DNA from 3 places in the Rheinheimera metallidurans genome. Region 1 is predicted to be linked to each of the others. Evidence: predicted binding sites of a transcription regulator. Region 1 holds the regulator's gene; each other region holds the start of a gene.
The links. The regulator FliA, encoded in region 1, starts transcription of late flagellar genes. The targets are predictions, from matches to a motif close to GCTAAAGTTNNNNNNNNNNCNGCCGATA.

Region 1 (3,282 bases):
CTAGATGCTGGCGGTGCTGATACCGGTGCAGCAACTTTAGCGGCTACAGGCTCAGCCGCTGCTGCCACAACGGGAGGCGCTCCAGCAGCTTCCGGATTACTGTAATAATGTAATGCATCTAACACCGCTGCCGAAGCAGGTGTTAATGGCTGACGGTTTTGTACTTCAACAAACATCGCATTAATGCTATCGAGCGACTGTAAAATAACGTCCATCAGCTCAGCGGTAACACGGCGCTTACCGGTACGAAGAATATCAAACACGTTTTCGGCGCCATGGCAGGCATCAACTAACTCGGTTAGTGATAAAAAGCCAGCGCCACCTTTTACAGTATGGAAGCCGCGAAAAATAGCGTTAAGTAAATTAGCATCGTCTGGATTATTTTCCAGTTCGACCAGCTGCTCTTGCAGTAATTCGAGGATTTCACCGGCTTCAACCAGGAAGTCCTGCAGTATATCCTCATCCATATCAAAGCTCATGCAAAAACACCTCTGTTAGAAACCTAAGCTGGATAACAAATCATCAACGTCATCCTGACCGCTGACGACATCATCACGCTCTGCTGCATCAATGATAGGCCCTTCGGCTTCATGCGCTTTGGGTTTACTTTTCACTGGTTTAGCGTCTGGTAATGCCGTAAGACTAGACTGACCAAATGCGGTTAATAGGCCGATTAAGCTTTCTTCAACTTCCCGTACTAACTCGATAACACGGCGCAAAATTTGTCCGGTGAGATCTTGGTAGTCTTGTGCCATTAACACGTCAGTAAGTAGCGAGTTAAGGGTACTAGAATTGCCACTCGCTTGGGTAAAAAAACTATCTAATGTATGACATAGCCCTTTAAACTCACCTAACTGCATTTGTCGTTGCATTAATTTTTGCCACTGCGGTTCAATTTTACCTAACTGCTGGCTTAATTCATCAGCAATAGGTAAACACGACTCAACAGCGTCCATAGTGCGATTAGCCGCTTGTTCCGTCATATCGATAACGTGAATTAGCCGCTTTTTCGCATCGGGGATATCTTCTTCGAGTAAATTACTTAACGATGGGTCAATTTGGAAATTTTTTAACGAATCGTGTAACTGACGGGTTAGCTTTCCTACTTCGGCAAATAGCTCTGAAGATCCAGGTACAGCAAGTTGCTGTACCATCTGGTTAGCGGTTTCGTGCTCACCCATTTCAAGCAGTTGCACTAATTCTTTAGCTTGCTCAAGAGAAATTAAAGGCGCCGTAATTGCGGACATGGCTACGCTCCTATGTCAGTTACGATTAGCCAATCCGTTCAAATACTTTAGCCAACTTCTCTTGCAAAGTTGCTGCCGTAAAAGGCTTTACAATATAACCATTCACTCCAGCTTGGGCCGCAGCAATAATTTGTTCTTTCTTTGCTTCTGCCGTTACCATAAGTACTGGAATTTGTTTTAGCTTTGCATCGGCTCGAATGGCACGTAGCAAGTCGATACCTTGCATACCTGGCATATTCCAGTCGGTTACGACAAAATCAAAATCACCATTTTGCAGCATAGGCAACGCTGTGCTGCCATCATCTGCTTCAGACACGTTTGTAAAGCCCAGATCGCGTAACAGATTTTTTATTATCCGTCTCATAGTTGAAAAGTCATCAACTACAAGAATTTTCATGTTTTTATCCAAAATCCCCTCCGGCGAGATATTACTGTTATCTCAGAATAGGTTACAACCAATCCTGCATTCTGGCTTTTAATCTGACCAATGCCTGACTATGGATTTGACTGATCCGAGACTCGCTGACATTCAGCACGGCCCCGATCTCCTTCAAGTTTAGTTCGTCATTATAATACAGCGAAAGCACTAATGCTTCACGCTCGGGTAAACTACTAATTGTTTTTGCTAAATCATGATGAAAACTCTCATGAGCTTGGTTTTCATACAAATGATCGCTATCAGAATCACCCGCTGTTACTAGAACATCTTCAGGTATACCAAGATCTTCTATGCCGATTATTCTACCACTACTAATATCACTTAACATATGATGGTATTCATCCAAAGATATATCAAGTTTTTCAGCAACTTCACTGTCTTTTATATCTCTGCTGTACAGTGCTTCAAGCTCAGCTATTGTTTCTGCTATTAACCGCGCATTACGATGTACTGAGCGTGGTGTCCAATCACCACGGCGCATCTCATCGAGCATAGCACCGCGAATACGAATACCAGCAAAGGTTTCAAAGCTTGCGCCCTTGCTGCCATCAAAATTCTTTGCGGCTTCAATTAAGCCTATCATCCCTGACTGAATAAGATCATCAACCAACACACTGGCTGGCAAACGAGCCAACAGATGATAGGCTATTCGCTTAACTAAAGGCGCATGACGCTCGACCAGTTGCTGCATATGGTCAACACCGCCATAAGCTGCAATTTTTCTGCTCACACTACCCCCCGATCAGCTTTAGGTTGTAATAACTGCTCCAGAAAAAACTCTAAATGGCCAGACGCCACTACTGGCAATGGCCATTTTACAGCTTTTAACGCTAAACCTTTAATCGCCATACTCGCTGGCGTTTTGGGGAACAGTTCGATAAACGCTTTTTGTTTACGTGCTGCTTTACGTACGTTTTCATCATACGGAATGGTTGCAACCAGCTCTAAACTTACATCTAAAAAACGATCCGTAACTCGAGTGAGTTTGGCAAATAACTCTTGGCCTTCTTTTAAGCTGCGCACCATATTAGCGACGATCTTAAATTTCTCTACGCCGTGATCTCGGCTTAGAATCTTCATTAATGCATAAGCATCGGTGATAGATGAAGGCTCATCACAAACTACTACCATCACATCTTGTGAAGCTCGAGAAAAACTCAACACCATGTCAGATATACCTGCAGCGGTATCAACCAACAACACATCAACTGGCGTTTTTAATTCACTAAAGGCGCGAATAAGGCCAGCATGTTCGGCAGGTGCTAGCTCGGTCATACTTTGTGAACCAGAAGTGGCGGGTATAATTTTAATACCAAAAGGGCCGTCTATTATTACTTCGTCAAGTTCAGCCTCTCCGGCCAAAACATGAGATAAATTCTTTTCTACTCTAAGGCCGAGCATAACATCACAATTTGCTAAGCCAAGGTCAGCATCTAGTACTAACACTCTTTTACCAAGCTGAGCCATCGACATGGCAAGGTTAAGGCTGACGTTGGTTTTACCCACACCGCCTTTACCTCCAGTAATTGATATTACTTTTACCATCTGCTTATTCATTTTTCTCAAGCCGCTGGCTTGATCATCAGTATTAACATG
Region 2 (3,282 bases), on a different contig from region 1:
GAAACTCAATAACCTGTTGCGTAATTTCTATAGTTTGTTGCTGCAAGGTTTCGATGGGTGTTGGATCGGGCCTACCGGGGCGAAACTCCATCGCAATAACGCTGGTACCCTTGGGTATATCTTCTACTTCAATTTTATTTTGCACACCAAAAGCAAATTTCATTGAACCGGCAATTTGCTTAAACTTCATTACGTCCATTTCTGAAAACGCCAGCAATAGCACAAAGAAGCACATCAGCAATGCCATTAAATCAGCGAATGTACCCATGTAGGCCGGCAAGCCTGGCGGTGGGCATTTACAGTCTTCGGCATCATCACTCATAACTTACTCCGCCGCTGGTTCACGTTTACTTTGTGCTAAATAGTTGCGCAGTATACCTTCAATCACTTTCGGGTTTTGCCCGTCTTGTATGCCTAAAATAGCATCTAGAATTAACTGGTTATTCTGCTTTTCTTGCTGATTACGAATAGACAACTTATCCGCTATAGGTATAGCAACAACGTTTGCAATAAAAGCACCATACAACGTTGTTAATAAGGCTACCGCCATTGCTGGGCCGATTGCTTTAGGATCGTCCATATTAGATAACATGGCAACTAAGCCGATTAATGTGCCGATCATGCCCATCGCTGGTGCGATATCACCTAAACTTTTAAACAAGGCAATAGCCACTTCGTGACGTTTTTCGGTAAGATTAATATCTTTTAATAAGGTAGCCCGCACCACATCAGCATCGTGTCCGTCAACCAGCATGTTAATGCCTTTTTGCATAAAGCCATTAGGAATTTCAGCTTCTTCTAAGGCTAAAAACCCCCCTTTACGCGCGGAATCAGCCAGTTGTACCGCTTTTTCGATCAGCTCTTCTGGCGCTTCAATCTTAAACACAAAGGCTTTAGCCGCGGCTTTACCTGAAGCAAAAAACTGCGTTAGCGTAAATTTGGAAATAACCACAAAGATTGAGCCACCAAATACGATAAGCACTGACACGGTATCCATAAACATACCGACGTTGCCACTACTTCCTAATATCATCGCCATGATGATAAAACCAATTGCGCCCAACAATCCAACCAGAGTAGCTATATCCACTCTTATCTCCTTAACTAAAGCACTGCCAAAACGGTCATCTGTACGAGTTTATCTTAGACGATAGCTGTTTATCGACAGCAAGACACAATGATTGAGTATAAATTACATTAAATTATCTATTTAGCCTTTCACTTATGCTTTCTGATTGACCATAATAGCCTGCTAAGGTAACTTTGCGCACACTTTTGTGAGGGTGATATGAGTAAAAAAAAGGCTGACTTAAGCCAGTTTGAGCAAACCTTGGCTGAGCTGGAACAAATAGTACAACAACTTGAACAAGGCGAACTGTCTTTAGACCAATCGTTAGCCCAGTTTGAGCGGGGTATTACCCTTGCGCGCCACAGCCAACAATTATTACAGACGGCTGAACAAAAGGTACAAATTTTAATGCAACAACAGCAACAGGAAAGCTTGTTACCCTTTGAACCTGAACAAGGAAACTAGTGTGCATCCAGCTAATATTCCTGTTTATCAACAGCGCGTAGAGCAACATCTTCACCAGCTGTTAGCACAGCGAACGACAACCGACGCACGCTTACTTGAGGCTATGTCGTACAGCTTGTTGCTTGGCGGTAAACGGGTTCGGCCATTTTTAGTGTACAGCTGTGGTACTATGCTTGGCGCGCAATTGTCTGACTTAGACGGCCCTGCTGCAGCACTTGAAGCGCTGCATAGCTATTCGCTTATCCATGATGATTTACCTGCTATGGATAACGACGATTTACGCAGAGGTAAACCTACTTGTCATAAAGCCTTTGATGACGCCACGGCAATTTTAGCCGGCGATGCTTTGCAAGCCCTCGCATTTGAAGTACTAAGCAGCCATACTTATCAGCAGGTAAGCCCTTCTGCTGTGCTAAATATGGTGCGATGCTTTGCTTCAGCATCAGGTTACAATGGTATGTGTGGCGGCCAAGCAATAGATTTAGCGCAAACTAATCACAGCACCAGCGTGGCGCAGTTAGAACGCATGCATCAGTTGAAAACCGGTGCATTAATAGAATGTGCGGTGCAGTTGGCTTGGCTATGTAGCCCAAACCCTAAGCAAGCCGATTTAGACGCCTTACTGCGCTTTGCTAGTGCATTAGGGCTAGCATTTCAGGTGCGGGATGATATTCTCGATATAGAAAGTGATACCGTCATTCTTGGCAAGCCGCAAGGCTCAGACACCAAGGCAAACAAATCAACTTATCCTGCTCTGTTGGGGCTGGATAATGCTAAAGCTAAAGCACAGCAATTATATGTAGATGCGCTGAGTGCTTTAGATAGCTTACCGTATAATACTGATGAGTTACGCGCTTTCGCGCAGTATATTATCGAACGCAGATTTTAATACAGGCAAGAATTATGGCGTTAGATCTTCACGATTACCCGTTGTTAGCCAAGGCTAATTTACCCGAGCAATTACGACAGCTACCGCAAGAAAAACTGCCGGCGCTAAGTAATGAGCTGCGTAGTTACCTGCTAAAAAGTGTTAGTCAAAGTAGCGGGCATTTCGCTTCGGGTTTAGGCACAGTTGAGCTAACCGTAGCATTACATTATGTGTATAACACGCCTTTTGATCGGGTGATCTGGGACGTAGGTCATCAGGCTTATCCGCACAAAATTTTAACCGGTCGTGCCGATCGCATGCACACTATCCGACAAAAAGATGGTTTACATCCCTTTCCGTTTCGTGAAGAAAGTGAATATGACATCTTGTCTGTGGGGCATTCTAGCACCTCAATTAGTGCGGCTTTGGGTATGGCTATCGCCGCGCAGCAAGCACGTAATAATCGTAAAGTCGTTGCTGTAATTGGTGATGGTGCAATTACCGCAGGTATGGCGTTTGAAGCGCTAAACCATGCTGGTGAAGTACGCCCAGATATGCTGGTTATTTTAAACGATAATGAAATGTCTATTTCTGAAAACGTTGGCGCACTAAACCAGTATTTTGCGCGAATTTTATCGGGTAGCTTTTATACCAGCTTACGCGAGGGCGGCAAAAAAATTCTACGTGGCGTGCCACCACTGCACGAGCTAGCAAGCCGTGCTGAAGAACATTTTAAAGGCATGGTGACACCAGGTACATTTTTTGAAGAGCTCGGTTTTAACTATATTGGCCCTATTGATGGTCACGATGTGGTCGGCTTGGTAAATACCATCCGCAATATGCGCAATTTAAAAGGACCACAGTTACTTCATATCGTTAC
Region 3 (3,282 bases), on a different contig from region 1:
CTACGTACAACGGTAAGTTATTTGGTAAGCCAAATGCTGGTATAGATATGACTTTTGATTTTGGCCAGTTAGTAGCACATGCAGCTAAAACGCGTAAACTTGGCGCTGGCGCAGTTATTGGTTCAGGCACGGTATCTAATAAACAGGGTACCGATCATGGTACAGCAGTTGACGAGGGCGGTGTCGGTTATAGCTGTATTGCTGAAATTCGTATGATTGAAACTATTCGTGACGGTAAACCAGCAACCTCTTTTATGAAGTTTGGCGATACCATTCGTATTGAAATGCTAGACGAGCAGGGCAACAGCGTGTTTGGTGCAATAGACCAGAAGGTTGTAAAGTATAACGCCTAAAGTACAGCGTCTGTGGGCAGTGCCTCACAGATGCTTATTTATATGGTAACGCTATGTTTAAACTACAGTACTAACAGGATCTTTATGAAACTCTATGGTTACTGGCGCTCATCGGCCGCATATCGGGTACGCATTGCGCTTAATTTAAAACAACTGAGTTTTGATAGCGTGGCTGTACATTTAATTAAAAATGGCGGCGAGCAGCATAGCGAAAATTATAAAACACTTAACCCTGCGCAGCTGGTGCCTACTTTTGTTGACGAAGATGTGAGCGTTAATCAGTCACTGGCTATTATTGAATACTTAGATGAAAAGTACCCAGAACCGGCTTTCTTACCAAAAAGTTTAGCGGCAAAAGCGCAAGTACGGGCTGCTGCATTAGATATTGCCTGCGATATTCACCCGTTAAATAATTTACGAGTTTTACAATACCTGACAGGGCCGTTAGCATTGTCTGAAGAACAAAAGCTGGGCTGGATTAAGCATTGGCTTAACGTCGGTTTTACTGCGTTAGAGCAACGTTTAGCGCTAACATCGGGGCAATATTGCTTTGCCGATGAAGTAACGTTAGCGGATATCTGTTTAATACCGCAGATATACAACGCACAGCGTTTCTCGTTAGATATGACGGCTTATCCTAACCTTAATCGTATTTATCATAATTGCCAACAACTTGCTGCGTTTGCGTTAGCTGTACCTGAACAGCAGGCTGACGCACAATAATCCACTGTATTAAATGCTGCCATTAACGGCAGCATTTTTTCTCTGTTGCTAGACGATTAGCTATAGCCGCCTATGCTTAAACAATATTTTATATACTTGCTCGCTAGCGCATTGCGTTATAAGCAACAAAATGCTGTAGTGTGTAACATGCATAACGCCGTTATTGGCAACGTTAGCCCCCAGAGGTAATGCAATATGAGTAAACTAATGGCCGCAGTAAACCAGCGGACCAACCTTGTTGGTAACAATCGGTTAGAGTTATTGTTATTTCGCCTGCATGGTAAACAACCTTTTGGTATCAACGTATTTAAAGTACGCGAAGTATTGCAGTGCCCTGAATTGACGGAAATGCCCGGATCAAGCCCGCATGTACGAGGTATTGCCCATTTACGTGGTGTGCCGGTGATGGTTATTGATTTAAGCCAAGCTACCGGTGGCAAGCGTATTGAGGACTTATCAACAGCCTTCGTGTTGGTAACGGAATATAACCGGCATACGCAAGGGTTTTTAGTAAACGGCGTCGATCGTATTGTTAATACTAATTGGGACCAAATTTTGCCGCCGCCAAAGGGCGCAGGTGCCGGTCATTATCTTACTGCAGTAACCGAGATAGACGGTAAGCTGGTACAGATAATCGATGTTGAGAAAGTATTTGCTGAAATTACCCCAGTTAATGAAGATGTTAGTGAAGATATAAAAACCAAAGCAGCAGAGCGCAGTTTTAAAGATGTTATCGTATTAGTTGCCGATGACTCGGCAGTGGCGCGCAATCAGGTGAAGCGTGCACTTACCTCTATTGGCATTAATGTTGAATTAGTAAACGATGGCAAGCTTGCATTAAATTGGCTAACAGCAAAAGCCGCGGAGCTAGGAGGCGATATTTCAACTAAGGTGCCATTGCTTATTTCTGATATAGAAATGCCAGAGATGGATGGCTACACGTTGACGGCTGAAATTAAAGCTGATCCACTATTAAAAAATATGCACGTTGTGCTGCACTCTTCATTAAGTGGTGTGTTTAACGAAGCCATGGTTAAAAAGGTAGGCGCAGATCAATTCATTGCTAAATTTCACCCCGATGAATTAGTTTCTGCAGTACAAAAGTGGATGAATGCTGACTAAGTAATAAATGGTGTAGTAGAAGGTGTTATGAATAAAATATTTACCTTACCCAAACGACCTGTAAATCGGTTATTAACCTATATTGGCCTGTTTGGTGTGTGTTTTCAGTTAACAGCAGCAAGTTATGCTTGGTGGCATGATGTAAGTTTACAAGCCGGATGGGTTTTTACCTTGGTTGCGCCGCTGTTGTGCATTGCTTCTGGCACTATCACTGCATTACAGTTACAAAAAGAACCCAGTTAACGTTTATTTTTTCGGTTTAAACATACCTTCAACCCGAACATTTTTAATACCGTCTTCGGTAAAGTAGAAGTTAATTTGACCTGGGCCACGGCTAAAGTAAAACTGCTCGTCGTTAATTTGTAAAACAAAATTTCCGCTAGCATCTTTTGCTTTAGCATCTTTAAACAGCTTGATACGGTAATCGTCCAGCTGTAATTCAAAGCCGTTTAAGGGTTCGTTGATAAAATCTGTTACCCAAATTTGTTTTTCGCCTTGTAGTACTAAAGCCAAAGAATATTTTTTAGGTACCTTATGTACTGCTAGGTTATGGCGGCCAACGATAAAGCGATAACGGCCTTCTTGGCGAAAATAACTAAAGCCAAAATCAAACTCTTGGGTAGAGCCGTTGGTTAAGTAAACTTTACCTTCGCCAGAGATATCAAACTGCGCCTGACTTACTGTTGAATAGAGCGACAGAGCCAAAAACAAAAATAAATATCTCATTGGTTAACTCCTTGGTATAGCGGTTTGCTTATACTTGAGTTGCATTGACTACCAGTTTAAGTTGTTGTCCTGGTTGCAGATAATTATCGGTTTCAATTTTGTTCCATTTCACAATGTCGGAAACACTGATGCTAAAACGTTGTGCAATACGAGCCAGTGAATCGCCTTTACGTACTTTGTAGTTAACAGTGCGCGATATGCCACTAGGCTGTACAGCTGCATCTTGCTGCCATATAACCAGCTGTTGCCCCTGTTTTAACGTTGAGCGCTGGGCAAGGCTATTCCATTTCGTCAGTTGTTCTACCGTAACCTTGTGCTCACGACTGATATCCCAAAGCGTGTCGCCTTGTTTTACAGT

Region 2: the regulator FliA is predicted to act here: its motif matches at 1,160-1,187, upstream of pomA (flagellar motor protein PomA).
Region 3: the regulator FliA is predicted to act here: its motif matches at 1,124-1,151, upstream of MN199_RS03830 (chemotaxis protein CheV).

Annotation. Positions count from the first base shown of each region.
Region 1 covers NZ_JALAHQ010000002.1:657,872-661,153, forward strand. The annotation lists gene MN199_RS08440 (chemotaxis protein CheA) at 1-479, opposite strand, end outside; gene MN199_RS08445 (protein phosphatase CheZ) at 495-1,247, opposite strand; gene cheY (chemotaxis response regulator CheY) at 1,273-1,644, opposite strand; gene MN199_RS08455 (RNA polymerase sigma factor FliA) at 1,697-2,416, opposite strand; gene MN199_RS08460 (MinD/ParA family protein) at 2,413-3,282, opposite strand, start outside.
Region 2 covers NZ_JALAHQ010000001.1:820,048-823,329, reverse strand. The annotation lists gene MN199_RS03955 (flagellar motor protein MotB) at 1-322, opposite strand, end outside; gene pomA (flagellar motor protein PomA) at 326-1,090, opposite strand; gene xseB (exodeoxyribonuclease VII small subunit) at 1,289-1,534, shown strand; gene ispA ((2E,6E)-farnesyl diphosphate synthase) at 1,536-2,423, shown strand; gene dxs (1-deoxy-D-xylulose-5-phosphate synthase) at 2,438-3,282, shown strand, end outside.
Region 3 covers NZ_JALAHQ010000001.1:798,120-801,401, forward strand. The annotation lists gene MN199_RS03820 (fumarylacetoacetate hydrolase family protein) at 1-353, shown strand, start outside; gene maiA (maleylacetoacetate isomerase) at 438-1,076, shown strand; gene MN199_RS03830 (chemotaxis protein CheV) at 1,272-2,198, shown strand; gene MN199_RS03835 (hypothetical protein) at 2,226-2,441, shown strand; gene MN199_RS03840 (hypothetical protein) at 2,445-2,924, opposite strand; gene MN199_RS03845 (LysM peptidoglycan-binding domain-containing protein) at 2,953-3,282, opposite strand, start outside.